DNA from 4 places in the Paenibacillus sp. FSL R7-0189 genome. Region 1 is predicted to be linked to each of the others. Evidence: riboswitches for the same ligand, from Rfam matches in the RefSeq annotation. Region 1 holds a riboswitch; each other region holds the start of a gene.

Region 1 (6,312 bases):
ACGTTTTACCAGGGCTACAATTCTTTGTTGTATTTGTGCATGTACGGTATTGTTAAGTGGATGCACTAAAGCAGCGGATGAGACTCAAGTGGCTACTCCAACGGCTCAAGTAGAAACCACAGCACCTTCTGCAGAAGCTACTACACCTGCGCCTACGAATAACGCAACAGAACAATCTGCGTCACCCGGTTCAAATACTGGGGAACTTCCAGAGGGAGTGAGCATTCAGAGAGTTATCAAGGATGTTTCGTTAAAAGATAGCTATCATAAAAAGGTTGAACTGTTAAGCGACGGTGGCAAGCGGGTTACCATTACAGATCAGAATCAAAAGATTGTTTTGCAGCAGATTGAATATGACGGAAGGATCACTGCGGTTAAGGATAAACAGATTACCGTTCAAGTGGAGGGCGGTAAAGAGCAAACCTTAACGATTCCTGATCATATAGTCATTGAAGATGAAGACAAGCTCGGATTAAATAATGGCGTTGAAATCGAGTGGACGGTAAATGCAGACGGACAAATCGAAAGCGTGGAACTGGACGATTAAAAATTTACCGAGGTGACTGGATGAAATTTCTAATCGTACTTGGTAGTATTATTGTTCCCATTGTCATGCTGATGTTACAAGGTAAATCGATAAAGTGGCGTATGGTATTCAATGTTGCTTCGGTCTTAAGTGCGATTATCTTTGGAAATATTTCCGCTTTGGCGATTTACGAAATATTAAGGGATCATGCTGTATTTATGACCTCGATCCATGCGATATTTTTAAATCCAATGTTTCTTATTACCGGAGCCTATCTTGGCGTTTATTTAATTTATCGGTTGATGATAATTTCGTATGACGAGGTTTATATGTGATGGGTACAATACAAATAGGGGTGTTCCCGCGTAGGGACACCCCTATTTGTGTTGTTAACAGGACGTATGCTTAAGAGGACTTTCCTACAACGTTTGCTCCGCTCTTCGTGATCTTGTAGGTGATGATATCACCATTCCAGAAGTGGAATTTTAGGATAACCTCGCCGTCTTTAACATCTTTAAAGAACGCGGGAAGCAGCTTGATTTCTTTAGTGTTATAAGAAGGTGAGAAGGTATTGCCGAATTCCTTAAATGGAGTCCAGTCCTGCGGACCTGCATTGCCACCAGCGGTATATACAGCTTCCATTGTGGCAAGCTGGTTACCATTAAAGGTGGTCGGAATGGCAAAGGATTCAGTCGTGCCTTTTGCATCGCTTAATTTAGCTGTGTCATACACAATCACCTTAAGCCTCCACGCAACACCCTTGTTGAATTTCAGAGTCAGCACGGCATTTTCACCGTATTTTTGGGAAGCTGTGAGCTTTTTGAGTTGGCTGGCTTTGAGGATGAGCTCCTCACCATTTAATGTGTAATCTTTACCTTTGGTCAGATATTTTCCGTTGGCACTAATGGTGGTTAGCTTATTGCCGTTCAGGTTTAGCTTAACCTTGGTATCTTTGATTTGTGCACCTTTTTTTAGGTAGACCAAATCGCTTTCGGTGCTGGAGGAACGCTCCTTCAGACCAGACATTAATACATTGTGGAGTTCAGGATCAGACCACTTATAAATTTTACGGTTGAAATGCTGCCCGTTATCCCAGAGCATGGAAGTCATTTTCTTTTCTTTCAAATAATAAGTCAGATACTCGAAGAATTTAAGCTTCTCGCCCTGTTCAATCACACCTGTGTCTTTATCGAAACCTAATAAACCAAATTCGCCGACGATGACAGGGATGCCTTTAGCTACAAATGTATTGTAAACGTTATCAAAAGTTTGAGTGATATCGTTTTTTGTATCTTTTTCAAATGTGGTGTAACCGGCAATGTTCACACTAAAAGGCCAGAAGCCATAGAAGTGAACGGTCGCAATAATATTCGGATCGTTTAGAGCCGTAATCGTCTTATAGAGATGATCCATTCTTGTTTGTGTAGGTGAAGACTCTAATGAAGGCAATACAAGTGGGCGGAGGTCGTTTTTCCCACCGGATTTCCGCACGATCTGATAGAAGGAGTTATTGAGTTCAGTAAGCATTTGCTCCATTTTTGCTTCGTCTGTGCTTCCACCATCGGTGAACCGAGGCTCATTTATGCTCTCGAACATCAGCTTATCTGATTTGTCCTTAAAGCGATCGGCAATTTGAGTCCAGGCTGCATTATAACGCGCCAGCGTTTCATCGTGTTTTTCTTCCATATGGCTTACCCATAGCCAGGAATCATGATGGACATTAATCATGACATAAAGCTTGGCGTCCAGTGCCCAGCCGACAACTTCTTCCACACGGTCGAGGTAGGCTTTTTCTAGGGTATAGTCTGGTGCCGCACCCATGTGAGTATCCCAGGTCACAGGAATCCGAATACTTTTATAGCCTTGAGCGGCGATCTTTTTAATAAGTTCTTGGGTCACACGAGGATTGCCCCAGGAGGTTTCGTCCTCACCTGTAGCATCTAAAGTATTACCGAGGTTCCATCCGGGCTGCATTTCGTCTACATAGGATTGGATCTTACTCTTTGGCGCTGCCTTAGCTTGTTGCTCATCCTTAGTTGCAGCTGCAGCCATGGATGAGAACAGAGAGAGCAGAAGAGCGGTGACAAGTGTCAATGATAAGAAGGATTTCTGGATTCGCGTAGTCATTGAATTCTCCTTTGTGAGATAAATTTAGGATGCTTGGACCTGGCTTTGACGCTGTACTTGGTGGTTAGATGAACACGAACACCTCCAATGTTATTTTTGTAAACGCTTTCTGAATATACCCTAACATAGAATTCACTCAGCGAGTACCTTACTAATTTGTGGCAAATTCATATAAGAATTAGTGATTTAAATTAATTTTCCCCACAGTTGGATAAAGAAATTATTTAAATATCCCTACTCGTAGAAATTGGTTATTCAATAGGATTATCTCTAGCTGCCCGTTATACAAAAAAGAAATATAACATGACAAAAGCATATATATTAGATATGATGAAGCATGAAAATTTAAAATTAGAAATAGGTGCCAACTATGAATGTTGCGGAAGTACAATCATAGATTGGTTAAATGGAAAGCGGGTGTGAATCCCGCGCGGTCCCGCCGCTGTGAAAGAGGAGCCCTTGCAAAATGCCACTGGGAAACTGGGAAGGCAGTAAGGGTGATGATACTTGAGCCAGAATATCTGCCTTTTTCTGTTACACCATCAAACTCTACGATCGATAGAGAGGTGCTTGAATAGTGTTGGCCATCTATTATTGTGGTTCACTATCTTAACCTCTTGACGTTTATGTTGAGTGGTTTTTTTGTGGTTATAAGAAAAGTTTATTCTGTTTTTTATCATAGGTATGAAGGGAAGGGTTATGGAAAAATGAAGAAAAATAAGTTTTTAGCGTGGTTACTCATTGTAGCTATATTTATCACGACATTCTCTACAAGTGTTATCCCGGCTCAAGCAAATGGAGCAAGCTCTACTCTTAAAGGGTACGTAACTGTAGCCGTAGAGAAATTCACCGTAGGCCAAGGGTATATTAAGGAACCTATTAAAGTTCCGATTTATGAAGGCGATAATGGCGCATCTTTAATAACACGTGCGCTAGGAGATGGGAATTATAGATATTTAGGAAATATAGATAGTGGTTTTTATTTATCAGAAGTTAAAGATAGTGGCAGAAGCGAAGTCAATATTCCACAATATATTTTAGATATGATTTCAGCTGATGGGAATACAGTCGGCACTAAAGCAGACCCAGAGTGGTTAAGTCAGTTTGACTATACTTCCATGTCGGGTTGGATGTATGCAGTAAATAATGTGTTTCCTCCGTTTGGGATGACCGATTATAAGCCTCAAGACGGTGATATCATTCGAACTCAGTTCACCACTTATGGCTATGGTTCTGATCTTGGCGGCTGGGGAGAAATCCCAGTTCAACTTGCCAATAAGGATGCTTTAACTGCGGAAATCGCCGAGATTAACAGTGACCCTAATAAAGAAACTATTTTGGACAGACCAGTAGTACAATCGGCAGTTTATCAAGCCTATTCCGTGCTCGAAAATATGGCAAGCTCTCAAATAAGTGTAGATCATGCACTTGTAGGGCTTAACCATGCATTAGACATAGAACCCCCTGTTATTACAGTAAGTGGCATACAAGATAAACAGGAAGTATCCAATAAAGAAATAAGCTTCAAAGTAGCTGTCACAGACAATGTATATAGTGACATCATTCCAGAAGTGAAGCTGAATGGTGTTACTTTATCACCTGCGAATGGGGAGTACAAAGCTTCTCTGAATTCAGGCAGTAATGCAATTACTGTAACGGCTCTTGACGGAGCTGGAAACAAAACAAATGTAACTTATCAAGTTACTTACAAACTGGAAACTACAGTTGCCGTCAAACAACAGTTAGATAAAAGCCTTGCCTATATTCTAAACACTGTAAAGAATCCGTCGTTTGGTACAGGTAGTGGAGAATGGTCGATCCTTTCTCTGGCACGGGCGAACTATACAGTACCTAACGGTTATTACGATCTTTATTACAACAATGTAGCGACGAAAATAGCATCGATCATTAAAGAGGATGGAAAACTCGACGCCAATAAAAGCACAGAGAATTCCAGAGCGATTCTAGGGCTTACCTCTATCGGAAAAGATATCACAAATGTTGCGGGATATGATCTGAGAAAAGCACTCGCTGATTATCAATATATCCAAAAGCAAGGCAATAATGGTCCGATTTTTGCTCTGATTGCGCTAGATAGCCATAACTATGAGATCCCTGTAGTTGATGGAGTTACAGAACAGACCACAAGAGAAAAACTAGTTCAGTATATTTTAGATAAAGAGGTTAAAAAAGGTACAGAAGAAGCTGGTGGCTGGGCATTAGGCGTAACCAAAGCCGATGTCGATATGACTGCGATGGCGATGCAAGCTCTTGCACCTTATTATGCAACCCGAGATGATGTAAAAGCCGCCGTGGATCGGGCCATCCAATGGCTGTCCGATAACCAAAACAATCAAGGCGGATTTACAAGCTGGGGAAGCACTAGCAGCGAAAGTATCTCACAGGTAATTGTAGCCTTAACTGGTGTGGGCGTAGATCCGCACACGGACGCTAGATTTGTTAAAAGTGGAAATTCGCTTATTGATGCACTGCTTAGCTTTGCTGCACCTGAGGGTGGATTTAAGCATATCCTCACAGGCAAAGTGGACAATATGGCAACGGACCAAGGTACGTATGCACTTGTGTCTTATGATCGTCTGATCAATCATAGCAACCGTCTCTTTGATATGAATGATGTGAAAGTGGAACAACCAGAAGAACCGGGGCCTGGGCAACCAGAGGGTCCGAAAGAATTTCCGTTACCTTCTGGGGAGAACCCGAAAGTTGAAATCCCAAATGACGCTAATGATTATATCGTTCCGATCAGCACTGGAGATAGCAACAAAGAAATCACAGTAGCTATTCCGGAGGGAAATCAATCGAAGGTTAGTGTCAATTTACCAAGTAACAGCGACCTTCCTCAGATAGAGGCCATAAAAGGTAACGTATCTGTAGTCATTCCTAAGGGTGCAAAAGTTACAAGTGGGGATGCCTCTGCAATTGAACTGATTTCAGCTTTAACCGGTGGAGAATCTGCACTAAAAGATAGTGTGAATCAGATTATTCCCGGGGACAAGAAGCTTGATAACATTCTTCAAACATTTTCCATGGGTGGTAGTGCAAGAGTAGAATTCAGTCAATTTATTACGTTAACCTTTAAGGACCTTAAAGGAAAAGATGCAGCTTATATTCAAAATGGCACTCCTCATGCCATTCAAAAATTTGCAAGTGATGACTTAGGTTTTGCAAGCGGTAAGTCTGAGTATGCCTATGATAGTGGAAATGATTTAATTGTAAAAACCAATCACTTCACTGACTACATTGCTTATGCTTCCAGTGCAGTACAAACACCTGGCGGCGACGGTGGTAACGGTAATGGCGGAGGTAATGGTAGTGGAAATGGTGAAGGAAATGGCGGCAACAATGGTGGCGGAACCACTCCATCGAAACCATATGTAATCCTGTCCGTGGATAAGCTTACGATTAATAAGGGATATGTTGTTCCATCTGTACAGGTAGAGCTACAATCTGGTGACACAGTGTGGTCTGTACTAAAAAGAGTGCTGGATAGCCGCGGTATCGACTATAGAGATTCCTGGAACAGTGACTTTGGAAGTGTATATGTTGAATCCATAGCTGGTGATGGGGAATTTGACCATGGCAGCGGCAGTGGATGGATGTATAATGTGAATGGGAAATATCCTAATTATGGTGCATCT
Region 2 (6,312 bases), 2.9 Mb from region 1:
CGACCTCCGGTCAGATTCTGATCAACGGCCGAGATCCTAATCTGCTTAGCAGAAAAGAAAAGGCACTTTTTCGCCGTCATGAGCTAGGCTTCGTCTTTCAGCATTTTAATCTACTGGATACGCTCACTGTAGAGGAGAACATCGTATTACCTTTAACGCTTGCAGGTGCCCGTGTCCCAGAGATGGAGAGCAGGCTAAAAGAGGTCACTACCTTGCTTGGTATCGAACATTTACTGAAGAAGCGCACGTATGAGGTCTCAGGCGGACAAATGCAGCGGGCGGCTATCGCCCGGGCGATGATTCATCGTCCAGCGTTAATTTTGGCGGATGAGCCCACAGGCAATCTGGATTCCAAAGCCTCAGGGGAAGTCATGAATATGTTGACAGAGGTGAATAAGGAAGAAGGAGCTACGGTGCTGATGGTCACGCATGACGCAGTGGCTGCAAGCTTTTGCAACCGGGTCATCTTTATTAAAGACGGACGTTTCTATAGTGAAATGTACAAAGGCAGTAATAGAGGCGCTTTCTTCCAAAGTATTATTGATATGTTGTCTCTGCTTGGGGGAACCAGCCATGACCTTTCGGCAATTCGCTTATAGGAATGTAACACGTAATAAACGCAAATATGCCGCTTATTTTGTCGTCAGTGCTTTTTCGGTGATGATCTTTTTCGTGTGCGCTTTGTTTATTTACCATCCGGATATTTCAAAGAGCTTAATTTATAGTACGGCGGCTCATACGATGATGGTGGCAGAGGCAATTATTTATGTCTTTTGTTCTTTGTTCGTGCTCGTATCCGTTGGATCCTTCCTGCAGTCGCGGAAGATGGAGTTCGGAATTTTATTGATGCATGGAATGACGAAGAGACAGCTAAACACCATGGTTTTTCTGGAAAATATGATGATCGGCACCTCTGCCATCCTGACGGGTACCCTTCTCGGGTTACTTCTGGGCAAATTATTTCTGATGATCGGATCCACTTTTTTGGGAATTCCCCTGTTAACCTTTCATCTCCCATGGCAGGCACTTGTGCTTACGATCTGCAGCTTCGTGTTATTGTTTTTTCTGATATCGCTTTGCACCTTTGTTTTTATCGGCAATGAGTCACTGATGCGTCTGTTTCAGGGAGAGCGTAAGGCAGAAGAAGAACCCAAAGTATCCTTTGTATTATCTATTATTACTGCTGTATTGCTGATTAGTGGTTATTATTTGGCGGCTACTGCAAAAGCTGCTTCCGTAGAGAAAGTCATGTTTCCGGTCGTTGCAATTACGGTTATCGGGACGTATCTCTTTTATACCCAGCTAAGTATTTGTGTGGTTAAGCTGCTTAAGGACATTCGGCGCTTGTATTGGCATCGTACGAATATCATCACTTTATCGGGCTTGTCCTACCGCTGGAAAGAGAATGGCCGAATGTTTTTTATGGTGACGATTGTATCCGCAGTCTCCTTCACTTCAGTAGGGGTATTTGCATCGATACATACACTTTCCAGAGAGCTGAAATTGGATTATCCTGCAGCAGTGGGTTATGTAGCTAAAGGAAATCAGGCGGATGAACCCTTTGATCAGCATCTGAACGAAATTAAGGAAGAGCTCAAGACGCACGGACTCCCTTATGAAGCGCTTAGTATCCCGATTAAATATGCTGAGGTCGAAGCTCAGACTGGACCCGATCGCACTTTACGCCTTCCCTTGATTGCTTTTAGTGATTATAATCTCGCCCTGCAGCGTGCAGGTTTCACAACGGCTGAGCGTGCTCTGGTGGGCAACGAAGGTCTGGTGATGATTGGTTCACAGCGGGATCGCAGTTTAACAGAAGGCAGAGTAAAAGCGGTCTATTCCTTGCAGCAAGGACTTGCCATTAAAGAAATAGGTTATACCGCGCAAGTCCCCATTGCTGAATATTTATTGCCGGAGCTGGATGGTAGAGATGGCGGGGATTTTAGTGGTGTCGTGATCAGTGATGAGCTCTACAGCGCTATTGATCCCGTGCAGACGGATCTTTATACAGGTTTTTATGTAGAGGATTTTCCACAGACGGTAGGTATCGCAGATGATCTTGCCCATAAAGGCAAACAGTCCTATGAAAGTGATTCTCCGTATGCGATTGTGATCAGCGGCACGCTGTTTGAACTTCAGAAAACATTGTATAACACAATGCTTTTTGCTTCATTGCTGGTGGGTACTGTCTTTTTTATCGCGGCAGGCAGCTTTCTTTACTTCCGGTTATATACCGATCTTGATCATGATCGCAATCAATATTCCACTTTGTCCAAGATGGGGCTTACGGATAAAGAACTCAATCGAATAGTCACAATTCAGCTCGCTCTATTGTTTTTTGTGCCGGTCGGAATAGCTATTTTACACAGTGTGTTTGCCTTTATTGCGCTTCAACGGTTGTTCTACTTATCTATCGCAACGGAGACAGGCGCGGTGTTACTCGGATATTTGGCTGTTCAAGGACTATACTTCTTTTTTATTCGCAGCCGCTATTTACGCAACCTGAAGAAGAACTTGATATGAGAAATGGGGGTAACAAGAATGCAAGCATGGATTACAGATTTTATGGAGCAGTTTGGTTACTTCGGTATTTTTCTGATGCTGGCCTTTGAAAATATATTTCCACCAATTCCTTCAGAAGTGATCCTGCCCTTTGGAGGATTTATGACCACTACGACGAGCTTAACGATCCCTGGTGTAATCATTGCTGCCACTGCTGGATCACTACTGGGTGCAGTAATTCTCTATTATATTGGCCGATTATTGGATGTGAGCCGGTTAGAGAAACTGGTTGAACGCTGGGGGGGTCTAATTCGCGTTACTAAAAAAGATATCCACAAGGCTGACGCCTGGTTTGATAAATATGGCTATTGGACTGTATTGTTTTGTCGGATGGTTCCGCTGGTCCGCAGTCTGATTTCGATTCCGGCGGGAATGTCAGGTATGAAATTTGGAGTATTTATGATCTTCACAACGATTGGCACATTGGGATGGAATTTGCTGCTTGTGCTTATTGGCGCGGCTTTGGGCGAATCCTGGGAAGACATTGCCATGTACATGGATGTGTACTCCAATGTGGTCTATGTACTAATTGCTGGCGGATTAGTTATTCTTGGGTTTCTGTACTTCCGCAAACGCAGCCGGAGAATGAACACTGAGGGCTAAGCGGGTGGAGGACTGATAATAGAAATGACTATTAAAAAGGAGGGAAACACATGGAGCTATTAACGATTATTAAAGCCATTATTTTGGGGCTTGTTGAAGGTTTAACCGAATTTGCTCCAGTATCCTCCACGGGTCATATGATTATTGTTGATGATATGTGGCTGAAATCACAGGAGTTATTTGGACAATATACGGCAAATACCTTCAAAATAGTTATTCAACTGGGTTCTATATTAGCGGTTGTTGTGATTTTTAGAAATCGATTCATTGATCTGTTGGGCTTAAGGCGTTTCAGCCGTAAGCAGTTGGACCCTGTAACAGAGAAGCTACCGCAGTTAGAGCAGGGCGGGCACCTCAAGCTGACACAGGTTCTGGTAGGGTTAGTGCCTGCAGGTGTGTTAGGTGTTCTGTTTAATGATTATATTGATGAGCATTTATTCTCTACCTCAACGGTGTTAATTGGTCTAGTGATCGGGGCTATATTAATGATTATTGCGGATCTGTTTGGGCCGAAGAAGATCAGAACTGAGAGTGTAGATCAGATTACATACAAACAGGCACTTGGTGTAGGTCTTGTACAGTGTTTTTCGTTATGGCCTGGATTTTCACGCTCGGGCTCGACGATTTCTGGTGGCGTAATCCTCGGGATGAGCCATCGTGCCGCTGCTGATTTTACGTTTATTATGGCAGTACCCATCATGGCAGGTGCCAGTCTGTTGTCACTGATGAAGAACTGGCAATATTTCACCATGGACGCGCTGCCGTTTTTTATTGCAGGCTTTATTAGTGCCTTCCTATTTGCGCTGTTATCGATGCGTTTCTTCTTAAAACTGATCAATCGTATCAAGCTCTTACCGTTTGCTATATACCGTATAATTCTTGCTGCTGTAGTATATTTCGTATTTTTCTAAGTCCGTTATAAGGAATCGATATAACAGAAGCCCCAGTAATCTATTGCAGATTGCTGGGGCTTTCACGTATGATGACATCAGATTAAGACACTCAAATGATGAATGATATCGGAGACAGGTGCTGACCGGAAAATAGTAATTCGGTAGGCTTAATAGGGAAATTCGGTTCGAAGCCGATGCGGTCCCGCCACTGTAACGGAAGAATCTCGAGCAACAGAGGTCACTGGCAATTTACTACTGCTGGGAAGACTGCTCAAGATGTTGACGCCGCTAGCCAGGAGACCTGCCTGTTTCAACAGCACTGCTTCACCTACGGAAGATAGGGAGGTGTTAGACGTTAACCATGGGTATATCATGGGCGTCTTTCCCTTTGACTTTTTTAGGGAAGGGCGCTCTTTTTTATAGGAAAGCAAGTAGTTTTGGAGTTTGAAATAAGAGATTGAAGAGGGAGTGTATCGAAATGACGAATAAGGTAAAAGTAAGCAATCTTGGATATCCGAGAATCGGAAAGAACCGCGAATGGAAAAAGGCACTGGAGGCATTCTGGCAGGGGAAAATAAATGAGGAGCAATTCCGCTCCGAAATGGCAGCAATCCAGCTGCAGCATTTGAAGACCCAGCAAGAAGCAGGAATTGAGCTTATTCCGGTAAATGATTTTACATTTTATGATCATGTGTTGGATGCGGCTGTTATGTTTGGAATCGTACCTCCACGGTATGCGTATGATGGCGGCGACATCGGGCTTGATCTTTATTTTGCAATGGCCCGTGGTAATGCTGAGGCTACTGCCTGCGAGATGACCAAATGGTTCAATACGAACTATCACTATATCGTTCCAGAGATCGGCACACAAACACCACGCCTGACTGAAAACAAACCTCTAGCGGCTTATCGTTTTGCTAAATCGCAGGCAGGGATTGAAGGTAAACCGGTACTTTTAGGTCTGTATACCTTCCTTAAGCTGTCCAAAGGTTACGCAGCGGCAGATATCGCCAAGATTGCTGCACGTTTTGTTCCAGTCTATGTTCAACTGCTACAGGAACTGAAGCAAGAAGGGGTAAGCTGGGTACAAATCGATGAGCCAGCGATTGTTACAGGCATAAGTAAAGAAGAATTAACACTGCTTAACTCGATATACACAGACATTGCCGGCTCCGTGCCGGGCTTGAATATTATTTTACAGACGTATTTTGAAGCTGCTGAGCCGCTGGAGGCACTGCTAGAGCTGCCTGTTCAAGGCTTGGGTCTTGACTTTGTGCACGATGGTGGAACGAATCTGGCTTCCATCGAACGTCTTGGCTGGCCGAAGGACAAATGGCTGGGTGCCGGAATTATTGATGGACGGAACATTTGGCGTTCCGATTTAGACGCTAAGCTGCAACTGGTAGAAAAGCTCAGCGTTCATGTACCGCTTGATCGTCTTATTCTTCAGCCTTCTTGCAGCCTGCTGCATGTCCCAGTCACCGTTCAAGGTGAAGTGAAGCTGAAGGCGACAGTTAAGAATGCGTTAGCCTTTGCCGATGAGAAGCTTAAAGAGCTTAGTCTGCTCGGAGCAGCCGTCGCAGATAAAGGAGAAGCTTCTCAAGCAGCGCTGGCCGCTAGTCGTGAAGCTATTGCAGCGTTCCGCGCACTACCTGAGCGTGGCCGTAAGGATGTGGCGGAGCAAGTGCTTGCACTTGCAGCTCTACCAGACCAACGCAGTCTGCCTTTTGCTGAGCGCTTAAAGGTGCAGCAAGAGAAATGGCAGCTTCCACTTCTGCCAACCACTACAATTGGTAGCTTTCCGCAGACAGTCGAAGTGCGCCAGGCGAGATTGAAATGGCGTAAAGGGGTCTGGAATCAGGAGCGTTATGATGGATTTGTTCGTGAGCAGATCGCGGATGCAATTACCTTCCAAGAAAAGCTAGGTCTGGATGTTCTGGTCCACGGCGAGTTCGAGCGTACAGATATGGTGGAGTTTTTCGGAGAAAAGCTGGATGGATACTTGTTTACTAGTAATGGCTGGGTTCAATCCTACGGTTCCCGTTGCGTTAAGCCGCCGGTGATCTACGCGGATATTGCATTTATACAGCCTATGACTGTTAAAGAAAGCGTCTATGCACAATCGTTGACGAAGCTTCCGGTTAAAGGAATGTTGACGGGCCCTGTTACTATCCTCAATTGGTCATTTGTACGTGATGATCTCAGCCGGGAAGAGGTAGCCAATCAAATTGCTCTTGCCCTTCGCCATGAGGTA
Region 3 (6,312 bases), 170 kb from region 1:
CCCGCCTAATTAATCATTCCTCTTCCTTATTCTCCAGAGGTATAGTACCAGTACAAAGTATCACTGTTCTGCAAAATATAACTGTCTGCACTGATGCTTGGATCAGCATCCCGGTTCGTTTTATACTTCCATCCGCTGCTTGGGCCTCCGTCAAATTCAGCCAATCCGTCAATAGATTTCACGTAGATGCTTCCAACGTTGCCGGATGATACTACCTTGGTGCCTAATTGACTGACTAGTAAGCTATAAGCCGTTTCGCCCTCTTTTAGAGCTACTGTTGTACTGGCTAGGATGGTTCCCTTCCGGCTATCTCCAATCACTGAAAGGGTAGCGGTAGCTTTAGCTGGAGCAATAACAGACGATCCAACAGTCAGAGACTGAGTATAACGCGCTACGCTCGGTACGCTGTCTTTAACATAACCGGTAACAGTCATTGTATAGCTATTTGCCGGGAGACCCCCCTCAACAACAGCTACACCTTGTTCATTCGTGATTACCTTCTTATCACCAATCGAAACCTGCACACCTGCAGCTGGTGAGGTAACCGGATCAGAAGTGAAGCTGTCCTGATTCCACACCCACTTTTTCTGGGAAACCTTTACGGTAAAAGCTTCATTAGCTTTTGGCTGCGTTGGGGAAAGCGCCACAGAATCTATAACCTGTGTATTTTCACCTGCATAATAGACAAGCACACGATCGGATTCCTGTAGTTCGAACGCATCCATACCCACACTTGGATATATCCACTCCCCGCCGCGTGATACTACGAAGCTCCACCATCCGTCGTAAGTACCTTGCGAAACTCCATGGATACCTGATACAAAGTTGCCATAAGACGATTTGGTGATATCTACTTTAAAATCATCGGTAGATCCTAGTTGCTGCAACGCTTCAAGAGCATTGGAGGCTTTTAAAGTCCCTTCACTAATCAATCCTTCCGGGCCTTCAACGGTAAGAGAAGCTGTTACATTCTTAGAAGTTACCTTTATAGCTTTTGTATATTTAGCAACCGTTGGCGCTTTACCTTCGCGGTAGCCAGTTACAGACAGTGTATAGTCACCTGCGGGCACATTTCCTGAGAATACGGCCTCACCTTTAGCATTCGTCGTTACCGTGTGAGCTCCAATTTGGACCTGAACACCCGCAGCTTTTGCCGTTACAGGAGAGGTAGTATTCGTAGCAGCGTCCCATTTCCACGTCTTACTAGTTACAGTGACAGTAAAAGAATCGCCCTCTTTAAGATTTTGTTTGGAAAGGGTAACGGAATCCACAAGTTTAGTGTCATCTCCGGCATAATAAACCAGTACCTGATCTGAATCTTTAAGTACAAAATCACTCATGCCTACATCGGGATTAATCCATTTTCCGTCACGTGATACAACATACATCCATCCGTCATAACCACCAAAGCTTCCAGCAGCAATACTTCCGATGCCAGTCACATAACTGCCCGAAGGATTCGTGATCGGCAAGTTCGTTTGAAGCGCCAGCTTCTCTAACGCTCCAAGTGCGTTGCCAGCATAGGCGTACCCTTGTGCCAACGTGGCCCGTGGTCCCTCAATCGTTACAGGAGCGTAGATGAGTGAGCTCTGAACGGAGGATTTGGAAAAATCGTATAGCTTACTGTTGCTTCCTTTATACAGCAAATTATACGCAACCAGCGCCTGAAGTCCTTGCTCTGTCGCCAGAACATTACTGCTTCCACCACGGCTATGGGTGAAGCTACCATCAGCTAGACGATAGCTAAGCAGGTTCTCCATTAGATCCACTTTGTTTTTGGTGTATTCTAATCCACTAGGATCAACTCCGAAGGATGCGAGTCCAAGGATTGCTTGTGCGCTACTTTCAGCACTGTCACCGTAACCCCCATGGCTATCTTGAGCTGCAGATAACCAAGCTACGGCTTGTAGCCCTGCTAAGTAGGCTTCGGGATTATTTTTATGTGCCGCCAGAGCCGTCAAGGTTATCGCTGTCATATCAGGCTCACTTGCGCCTGAGGTTAATGCAAAGCCCCCATCCGGATTCTGTTTGGAGAGAATCTCCGTAAGGAGCTTATCCGCCGTCCATTTCGCGTCACTTGGGATATTATATTTACCAGAATCCAGCGCAAGTAAAGCATATACCGGATTATTTAGCGTCTGTTCACTGAGCTTGCTGTTATTATAAATTTTCTCAATCAGATTATAGCCAGGAGTCGTTCCGTTACCAGCAAAGCTAGTAGGATCTGCACCAATCGCTCTCACTGCGAGCACGATTCGAGCATAATCGGTTACATTGGCGAAATTGCCAGCTGCATCCTTTACTTTTTTCTCAAGCTCTGAATGGTAACTGGCTGGCAGCTTATATCCTGCTTGCGCTAATCCAATAGCTTGCCAATCCGATTGCACGCCACCTTTCAAGAGATATTCTGCAGCCGCATAAGTCGCATCCGCAACATTAATCCGCTCCGCAGCAGTTGCTTCCAGACCGGAGCCAGCGCTCGCTTCTGCAAATATTTGTCCTGCCGGAGCAAGAGATGTTCCTAGAATTGAAATGACCATGAATAAGGCCAGCCCAAGTGCTACAAACTTGGAAGACATGATTTTCTTCATTGTTTAACCTCTTTCTGTATAAGAATGGGTACTGCTGGGAATAAGACGCATAACATAAAGACCGCCCCTTTGGAGGGCGGTCAGGGAAGATTACAAATCGAGGCTGAGGCGCTTGCTTCCTGCCAACAGTCCATCTGTATATGTTCCACATTCTTACCCCACGAAGAATAGAAACGCTCACGAAAAAGGCAGGTCTCCTGGCTGATGCTTCATCGCTGTTCTTCACCTTCCCACCCTACCTTAGGGGCAGTGGCTTATAGAAGAAAAACTCCGCACATACAGTGGCGGGACCGCGCCGGACTCTTGCACCGGACTTCCCTTTTAAGCAGACGACTAGATTGATAGAGTCTGCACCTTTTCCAGTATGTAGTATCTTATTTTGACATCCATAATCATATCTATTAATACATAGCATGTCTATAGAAAAGCTTAGTAAGGGCAGCAAAAAAATGAACAGCAATACGCCACCTGCCGGTAGGTATTGCTGTTCAGAAAGCTTGTTATTCGACTGTTCCTTCCGGACTTGCAGTTGGGGAAGGTTCAGCACTTGAATCAGAAGCTGGTGGAATATTAGGATCGGGATCTACGATCAATGTAAATCTTCCGGCTTTGATCATACTTTTCTCTAAAATTGTCGCTCCAGGCTCCAATGTAACCTCAACCTGATAGGAAGGTTGTTCCCCTTCAGTCACAGCTGTTGCGGAAGGCAACCCAGTGCTGTCCTCAGCATCAGAGGAAGGCGTAGGAGACGGAGATACATCAGCTACAGCATTAGTAGCATCTGCACCTTCTGCTGTTCCTCCAGTAGTGCCAGCGGCATCTGACTCGTCAGCGGCGTTTCTCTCATCCGTCCCATCCGTTGACGGCACTGGACAAGTCCCATTCGTAGCAGCGACCTTAAAGCTTTTATCTATCTCTGTAGACGAAGACATTAAACTAATCTCAGTCGGTTGAAACTGCACACAGTCATCTGCACTTGCGAAGGTGAACACCAATATGCTGCTCCCCTTATCTCCTTCGCCGCTCTGATCCTTCAAGTATACTGAAGCCGGAGGCAGCACATTGCCTGCACTCTGAACAGGGGTCGGCTCAGGGCTTGTTCCCGGCAGAGCCGTCTTCGTATCATCCGGACGCAGCATACTGAATACGATAATTGCAATAATCACCAGAATACCCGTAATGGAGCCGGAGATTAAGAGTCGAAATCGGCTGCGGCTGATCCAGCGCGCCAGCGGGGAAGCCAGTTGGGAGCGGGCTTCATTGTACACATTTTGCAGAGCAGGCCGAGCTGCCGCGACATAGTTCTTTCGGAATTCCCGATTCTTGAACGCTTCACGATCACTGCTCAGGAAATACTTCAGAATCGCCTTACGGTAACCCGGTTGCAGCTTTTTATTCGAAACCGTAAATAAAGGATTGCCTTGCGACCAAGCAAAAAACCGATAGATGATTTCTTTGTCGGAACCGGCTTTACGCTTTAACAGCTCCAGAAGCGCATCGTAATCCAGCGGACCCCCTTCACGCTGAGTTGTATAGTAAAAGGCTAGCGGAAGCCGTTCAAAGGGTTCTAGAACACGCGCCTCTTTTAGCAAACGACGACCCAGTAGCTGCACATCATCTAGTTCCTGCGGAGACAATCCTGTAAAAATCTCTTCATTTGGCTTCTCTTCACCAAACCAGCGGTAAGCGGCACGCAGCGCATTCTCTTTCTGCTTGCTAATCCTATCCAGTGGCGGCTGCCAATCGACAACATTACCATACCGTAAAAAAACTACCTCCAGAAGCTCCTCCTGCGTCATATCAGAAAGCGATAAGCGGTTCAGTAAGAATCTATCTGCTGAAGCAGCAAGATCCTGCATTAGGGAGAGTGCCTTAGGAGCAACTCCTGTTCCTTTGCGGCGATCTTTTTCTGCCTTATCTACAATTTCATGAATTTCCGCCACAGAAGCCACCGGATCATGCTCCAGCTGAAGCTTTTCTAGCAAATAATCCTTCACAGCATTTTGAGCAAAAGACTGCTCTAACGCCACTGGCAGGAACCGCCCCCAATGGAGCACAAAGCTCAGAATATCCGCAGATCTGGACGCCGCAGCTAGTCTTGATTCCATATAAGGCTCAAGTAGCTGCTTACGGAAATAAGTTTCAGACATCACGCGCTGGAAGTAAGCTGCACTTAACTCATCATTACTCTCAATGATCCCGTAAGCAGCACTCAAAATATCCTTGCGGCCCGCTTCCACACTATGAAGCATCCCATTGATGAAATAATCCACGATTCTGACCCTGTAATTGTGATCCTTAAGTACAAAATACTCTTTAAAGCATTCCATAATCGCCGGATCTGGCACATTTCTTTGCCGAATCAGATCAAATTCCCGGTCAAACCGTTCTAAGAAAATATCATTCAAGCGGATTCTAGAATGAATTGCACCGTCTGGCTTTAGGTATGAAAGCAAACCACTTAGCACCGCACTCTTGTTTTCCGTATATAAATGCTCGTTCCCTTGCTCAATCTCATAAAAGATAGCCAGCTCATTATAGAAAGAAAGAGATAGCTTGTGCTCAGGACTCTCTCCACGCAGAATCTGATCGGCGAAGCTTACGAAGTCGTTAATATCTCCTGGATTCAGCAGTAACAGCTTCCATACCAAATCAGCATAAGGCTGGCGGGACTCGCCAAAATCGACATTCCCCATCCGTCCGGAAGCCAAATCAAAGGTATAATCCTTCTCAATACTGCGGTCACCGGGACGAAGTGAACCTTTTTCCACAAAGCTAAGATGTATATATTTACGGCTTTGCGGTTCATTCGCATACGTAATCACGCCTAATCTACGGCGGAATTCATACGGCAGCACGCTATACAGAATTTCTGTAAGCTCCACCGCCCGCGCGGACAACTCGGTGATAGGTACGTTTAGAGCCACGTAGATTTTTTTCTTACCTGCTACAGAGAGCATTACCGCTTGCAATAACGCCTTGAATATCCCTTCATCAATCCCTAGCAAGCGTAAGCCTGCGATTGGATCCGGGCTGCGGTCTGTGCGAACAACTGGAATAGAGGGCAGCTCCGGCAAGGTTCCACCAAGCTCTCCAGTATAACGCTCTGCAAAATCAGCATGCAGCCAGTCTCCATAGCTCTGCACAATTTCTTCGGAACGTGAAGCAGGTACTACATAGTTATGTGCAAAAAAAGCGCTTCGTTGGCCTGTGAAATCGGCCGCTTGATAACGACTAAGCCCAATAACTGTATCCCCGTTCTCAGCATGAAATAGGTGCAGCGCACCAGGATATGCAGCCTCATCCTTCTCCCCACGCGCGGTTAACTCCGCAGGAGCATCGTAGAGGCAGAAGGGATGAAGGATTTTTTTCACAAAATTATTGTCTAGACTATCTGATTTCGCTACCGTATCGAAGCCTTCTGTGGAACGAAACACTCCGCGACGTTCGCGGGTGTACATCTGTTGGGCGATTGTTGACCCTGAGAAAACATTCACGGGCCGTCGCTCCCCTCAATATACTTCAGCTTATGCAGCAGCCAAATAAAAGGCTCGTCTACACGAATCGGGCTTACTACACCCTCAATCTTTTGATTCACAGGGTTGCTGCCCAACGCAGATACTGCAAAATAACCCGTATTCGCGAAATAAACATCCATTGTATCTTTAAAGGGTCTGTCCACCTTACCAATAAATCTGCGAATTTCCCCGTCGATATTATG
Region 4 (6,312 bases), 350 kb from region 1:
GCGTCTGTACAGGATGGCTACCTGGCACTGATGATGGCAGGCCAAGCGCTTTATAAAGTTTTCTTTATGTGTATTTATACTTTAGGAGCGTGGTTATCTATGAAAATTAATATTACCGCACATTTTAACATTGATATTACTTTATCTCTTCATCTGTTAGCCGTAGCCAGTCTTGCTTATGAACTCAGTTCACTGACGAGCTCGTGAAATTCGAGCGAAAAGTATCTGTACTAAGACACCTTGTGGTGTCTTTTTTATTTTTATAGTAATTACCATCTAACCAATCTGCCCCCGCAAGAGAAAAGCAGCTTATGCTGCTCCTCCTCCACCATCCTTCATTCTGACTGCTGTCAGCTTGCGACACACCTTCCATCTGCTCGACAGTGACCACTAGTCATACCGTTTTCATTAGCGATTTCGCCATGTCTTATCTTTTAGAAGAATGTTAGAAGCCAGGGGATTTAATGAAAAATGACGCGGTCCCGAACCCTCGGAAATCCGCGCCACATATGGTTTTTTGGGATGCTGGTGAAGGGAATTGAACCCCCGGCCTACGCATTACGAGTGCGTTGCTCTACCCCTGAGCTACACCAGCTTAAAGCTGATTTTTCTGTCAAACAAAAAATATTATACAACTTTCAGCCAGAAACGCAAGCCTATTTCTCCCTGTTTTCCGCCCTCCTAAACTGCTAATCCACCTGTAGCTTACGCTCCACAGACTCTAACTTTCCACGGCTAGTGGAGGGTTTATCGCGGCGGTCGTCTATTTTAAGTGAGGTAGAGACACGTTCTGCACCTGCGGCAAAAGGAGACTCATGCAAAGCTTCTACCGCCGCAAAAATGCGTTGCAGAGGCCCTTCGATGATCGTCCCCATGGACGTAAGTTCATATGTAATCCCTTCTACTGTCTTCAGCACCCGCTGCATATCCGCAACATAGCTGCTAAGACTGGTACTGCCTGTTCCAATTGGAATAACTGTAACTTCAGCAATAGGCATGAGAATACCTCCTCGAAATTTTATCGAATCTATCTTCTTCCATTGTAACAATTCCACCGCTCTGTCACAAACTAAGCAAGATTATCCTCCCTTATCTCTTCTATTTCTTCTGATTACTCCAAAATATGACTTTGGGCTAAGAGTATTTTCTCATGCGCAAATTCTAGGGTCATCTGCACTATATTTATGGACTCTTTGTGGCATCTTTTCGGACAATTTATGAATCATTTCGCATCTCCCTGTGGATCAATTGTGGATTACTTATGGACAGCCTGTGGATCATTTGTGGAGTACTTTTAAAGAACCCGCTCCCCGCGCGGGTTTTCTAAAAAACTGTTTACAAACACAACATCTTGGGTTATTTTTATCTAACGACAACAAAATATAGTGGAGACAGGCGCTTTGATCCTTAACCGGATTTAGAGCTTAATAGGGAAGCGCGGTGAGAATCCGCTGCGGTCCCGCCACTGTAACCGGATGGCCTTCTTAAGCTTCTGGGAAGCTTGAGAATCCACATCTCCCGGCAGATGCCACTGAGGGTTAGGAACACCCTTGGGAAGGCGCCGAGAGATCCCACGGAAGCCAGGAGACCTACCTGTTTCGACGACACCAACTATTGATGCCTGCGAGGAACAGGGATGGTGTCCGCATGCGGTCATCTACGTAGAGACCTCTGCAAATATCCGTGTGGATATTTACATAACGCATCGGGCATTTTCTGCCATCCTCGGGTAGGGGATGCTTTTTTTATGTAATCAGAACAAATATACGACTGCTTATGGCAGTCCAACTTCCTATGGATATATGGATTTGATGATAGATGTTTTTCTTTTATACTGAGAGGAGAGCTGTACAATGACGTTGTTGGAGAGACAATTTAATGGAGTAGAAAATGCACGGGAAGTTCTTTTAGAAGAGCTCATTGATTTAGGCCGGGATATTATCGACAGTCGGGATATGGACCTATTGCGCGAGAATGCCAATTTGAATGGAGAGAGTTTCTCCGGTAAAATGAGCAAGTTCGGCAGTGAATATTCAAAATGGTACGCCCGCAATTTTACGATGCCGCCGCAGCTAGTGCAGGCTATTGATGACAATGTCGTCTATGTGCATGATCTGGATCAATACGCGATTGGAACGACGAACTGTATTTTTATCCCGTTTGATAAACTTCTCCGTGAAGGTTTCAATACCGGCAACGGCAGCGTTCGTCCTCCGAACTCAATAATGACTGCTATGTCTCTGGTAGCGATTATTTTCCAATCCCAGCAAAATGCTCAATATGGTGGTGTATCCGCCAATAAACTCGACTATGATCTGGCACCTTATGTAACCAAATCCTTCGCCAAGCTGTTCCGCAAGGGTCTGGATTATTTTGAAGAAGGACAAGCTGATGAATCTTTGGGCGAGATTACGATGAGCCGGACCGATCTGGCGGAGTTATATCCAAGAGCGTTCCGTTTTGCACTAAAGGAAACCGAAATCGAAACCCTGCAAGCGGCTGAAAGTATGGTACATAATCTGAATACCATGTCCAGCCGATCCGGTGGACAAATACCGTTTACCAGCATCAACTACGGTACTTGTACTTCACCAGAAGGTCAGCTTGTGATCAGTTCTCTGCTAACAGCAACTATGAACGGACTTGGCAGCGGAGAAACACCAGTGTTCCCGATTCAAATCTTCAAATGCAAGCAAGGAATCAATCAACAACAAGGCGATCCTAACTATGAACTGTTCCTAAAAGCGGCTGAATGTTCTGCGCGCAGACTATATCCAAACTTCGCTAATCTGGACGCTCCGCTCAACTTGCAGTATTATGATCCAAGTGATCCTGATACGGAGTTCGCTACAATGGGCTGCCGAACCCGAGTGCTCGGTGACCGTTTTGGTCGTAATCATTGCTCTGGAAAGGGCAACCTTTCCTTTAATACACTGAATCTGGTTCGGCTAGGTCTGGCACACGGCACAGTAACAGGCAGACGTACCATCGCAGACGAAGCTGGCTTCTATGAAGATCTAAATCATTATATGGATATTGCGCTGGAAGGACTTCTTCATCGGTTCCACATTCAAACCGCACAAAAAGCTAAAGCTTCCGATTTCATGATGCGAGAAGGCGTCTGGGAAGGCGGCGAGCATCTTGCACCTGATGACACTGTAGGCGATCTGCTAAAGCATGGCAGTCTGTCTCTTGGCTTCATCGGTATGGCGGAATGTATGAAAGCTATGTACGGCAAACACCATGGCGAGGATATGGAAGTTCATGCCAAGGCGCTGGCTATTGTGCGTCATATGCGGGACTATTGCGATCGGAAAAGTGAGGAACTGGATCTCAACATCACTCTGTTCGCAACTCCAGCAGAAGGTTTGTCCGGTAAATTCACAAAAGTTGATCGCAAGGTACTGGGTTCCATTCCGGGCGTAACCGACCGTGAATATTATACGAACTCTTTTCACATCCCTGTATACTTCGATCTGGGTGCTGCTCAGAAGATCAGCTTGGAAGCTCCTTTCCATGAATATTGCAATGCCGGGGCTATTTCTTATGTCGAATTAAACGGCAATGCCCGCAACAACCCATCGGCTTTTATCAAAATCATTAAATATGCGCTCGAACAACAGGTCAGCTATTTCAGCATTAACCATCCGATTGACCGCTGCTCCAGCTGTGGATACGAAGGCGTAATTGGGACAAACTGTCCTTCCTGCAACGCACATGAGAATGACGTGCACATCCGCCGTTTGCGCAGAGTTACAGGTTATTTAACCGGCGACTATCAGACCCGCTTTAATGCCGCCAAACAAGCTGAAGTACGGGATCGCGTTAAGCATCTATGAATATTTGCGGTTACTATCCGGAGTCGATTAACGAGGGAGAGGGCATGCGGGCCGTCCTCTTTCTCAGCGGCTGCCGCCATCGTTGCCCGGGATGTTTTAATCCCGAGACATGGAACTTTAAATATGGAGAAGTCTTCACCTTAGAACGACAACATGAAATTATTGCAGAAATCGCCGCTAACCCTTTGCTGGATGGTCTGACACTGGCAGGCGGCGATCCTTTTTTCTCAGCAGAAGAGTTGCTGGGGTTCATTCATGAGCTTCGCGCTGTACTGCCAGGCTTCTCAATCTGGATTTACAGTGGTTATACGTACGAAGAACTTACAGCCCTTCCCGGTACGCCGGAATGGGATCTACTTAAGCAGTGTCAGGTGTTAATAGATGGAAGATTTGTAGAAGAACTGAAAGATACTACGCTTCTCTACCGGGGAAGCTCCAACCAACGCATTATCGACATTCCGGCCAGCATGAACGGCTCGGAGGTCTTTCTGTGGCAGCCTGCTGCGCTATAATATATCAATTTTTGATATTGAAAATTAATTTGAAATAAGAAGGGATGAACTAACCATGCCGCAATTCGTAGTAAAACCGGATAATCGCCAACTGGCTTTTGATGAGAACCGTCTTTCCGTCTACGCTGACCGTATTCTGGAAGGTCTCGATCAACTAAATAAAGAAACTTTGCTGCGTGGAGTGAATTCCAAACTGCGTCGTGACTCGGTAAGCGGAGAAGAAATCAGCAACGCCTTCACCATGAGCGCTCTAGAGCTTGTAACAAAAGAAGAGCCTACCTGGAAGTTCGCAGCTGCCCGCGCCCTTCTGACAACCCTTTATAAAAAAGCTGCCGTTCATCGCCGCTACAAAGCTTATCCAGAAGAGCCTTACGGTGAATTGTATCCACTAATTACGGATCTCGTGAAAAAAGGAATCTATCGCGAAGAACTTCTAAGTCATTACACCAAAGAACAAATTATCGAACTAGGTGGGTGTATCGATTATACACGCGACCTTTTGTTTGACTATATCGGTCTGCTTACGCTATCCGACCGTTATTTGGCGCATGATTTTGACGGCCGTGTGATGGAGCTTCCACAAGAACGTTATATGATTATTGCCATGTACCTGATGCACCGTGAGCCAGCTGAGAAACGTCTTGAGCTTGTAAAAGAAGCTTATTGGGCTATGAGCAACATCTACATGACTGCTGCTACACCTACAATGTCTAATGCCGGCAAAAAGGTCGCTGGACAGCTATCCAGCTGCTTTATTGATACTGTAGACGATTCCCTAGAGGGTATCTTTGACTCCAATACAGACGTAGCACGTCTAAGCAAAATGGGTGGCGGCATCGGCGTTTACCTTGGAAAAGTACGGGCACGTGGTTCGGATATCCGTGGCCACAAGAACACAAGCTCCGGCGTAATCCCTTGGATTCGCCAGTTGAACAATACAGCAGTCAGCGTAGACCAGCTGGGCACACGTAAGGGTGCTGTAGCTGTTTATCTTGATGTATTCCATAAAGATATTCTCGCTTTCCTTGATCTTAAGCTGAACAACGGTGACGAGCGTATGCGTGCACATGACGTGTTCCACGGGGTCTCCCTGCCTGACCTGTTCATGGAAGCTGTAGAATCGCGCAGCCACTGGAACCTCTTCTGCCCTCATGAAGTGAAAAAGGTCATGGGCTGGACTGATAAAAATGGCCGTCCACTAGGATTGGAAGATTTCTACGATGAAGAGCTTGGCAAAGGTACTTTCCGTGAAAAATATGCTGAAGCTACAGCGAACCTGGAATTATCCCGGATCACTGTTCCTGCGATCGACATCATGAAACGGATTATGAAATCACAGCTAGAGACGGGTACACCGTACATGTTCTACCGTGATACCGTGAACCGGACCAACCCAAACCGTCATCAAGGTATGGTTTTCTCCTCCAACCTGTGCACAGAAATTATGCAGAATCAGTCTGCAACAGTAATTGAACAAGAAGAATTAGTAACTAAAGATGGCCAGACCCGGATCGTTATTTCCAAAATCCCTGGCGACTTCGTAGTCTGCAACCTGAATTCAATTCACTTGGCACGGGCGATTCCAGCTGGCGTATTAGAAAGACTTGTTCCGATCCAAGTCCGTATGCTTGATAACGTAATCGACATTAATAATATTGAAGTTCTGCAGGCACAATACACGAACAGCCAGTACCGCGCAGTAGGTCTTGGCACATTCGGCCTGCATCATCTATTGGCACTCAAGGGCATTCGTTGGGAATCCGATGAAGCCGTAGAATATAACAATCATTTATATGAACATATCAACTACCTGTTGGTTCGTTCGAGCATGGAGCTCGCCCGTGAAAAAGGCCGTTATCCGAAATTTGTTGGCTCCGATTGGGAGACTGGCGCATACTTCACTTCCCGCGGGTATGTTAGCGGTGAGCAAGAAGGTAAATATGTAACGACTGAGCAATGGC

The links. Region 1 has a riboswitch for cobalamin ahead of MKY63_RS06590 (S-layer homology domain-containing protein). Riboswitches for the same ligand answer to the same signal wherever they lie in the genome.
Region 2: another riboswitch for cobalamin. It lies ahead of metE (5-methyltetrahydropteroyltriglutamate--homocysteine S-methyltransferase); the one in region 1 lies ahead of MKY63_RS06590 (S-layer homology domain-containing protein).
Region 3: another riboswitch for cobalamin. It lies ahead of MKY63_RS05920 (DUF4430 domain-containing protein); the one in region 1 lies ahead of MKY63_RS06590 (S-layer homology domain-containing protein).
Region 4: another riboswitch for cobalamin. It lies ahead of MKY63_RS08060 (anaerobic ribonucleoside triphosphate reductase); the one in region 1 lies ahead of MKY63_RS06590 (S-layer homology domain-containing protein).

What each region holds. Positions count from the first base shown of each region.
Region 1 is NZ_CP150223.1:1,530,163-1,536,474, reverse strand. Features, by position in the region: gene MKY63_RS06605 (hypothetical protein) at 1-547, shown strand, start outside; gene MKY63_RS06600 (hypothetical protein) at 568-861, shown strand; gene MKY63_RS06595 (cellulase family glycosylhydrolase) at 932-2,653, opposite strand; cobalamin riboswitch at 2,996-3,197, shown strand; gene MKY63_RS06590 (S-layer homology domain-containing protein) at 3,361-6,312, shown strand, end outside.
Region 2 is NZ_CP150223.1:4,455,879-4,462,190, forward strand. Features, by position in the region: gene MKY63_RS19315 (ABC transporter ATP-binding protein) at 1-599, shown strand, start outside; gene MKY63_RS19320 (FtsX-like permease family protein) at 574-2,523, shown strand; gene MKY63_RS19325 (DedA family protein) at 2,542-3,165, shown strand; gene MKY63_RS19330 (undecaprenyl-diphosphate phosphatase) at 3,216-4,076, shown strand; cobalamin riboswitch at 4,176-4,382, shown strand; gene metE (5-methyltetrahydropteroyltriglutamate--homocysteine S-methyltransferase) at 4,537-6,312, shown strand, end outside.
Region 3 is NZ_CP150223.1:1,363,556-1,369,867, forward strand. Features, by position in the region: gene MKY63_RS05920 (DUF4430 domain-containing protein) at 27-2,591, opposite strand; cobalamin riboswitch at 2,761-2,964, opposite strand; gene MKY63_RS05925 (hypothetical protein) at 3,092-6,088, opposite strand; gene MKY63_RS05930 (hypothetical protein) at 6,085-6,312, opposite strand, start outside.
Region 4 is NZ_CP150223.1:1,875,171-1,881,482, forward strand. Features, by position in the region: tRNA gene MKY63_RS08050 (tRNA-Thr) at 524-595, opposite strand; gene MKY63_RS08055 (MTH1187 family thiamine-binding protein) at 690-998, opposite strand; cobalamin riboswitch at 1,377-1,612, shown strand; gene MKY63_RS08060 (anaerobic ribonucleoside triphosphate reductase) at 1,854-3,839, shown strand; gene nrdG (anaerobic ribonucleoside-triphosphate reductase activating protein) at 3,836-4,351, shown strand; gene MKY63_RS08070 (ribonucleoside-diphosphate reductase subunit alpha) at 4,407-6,312, shown strand, end outside.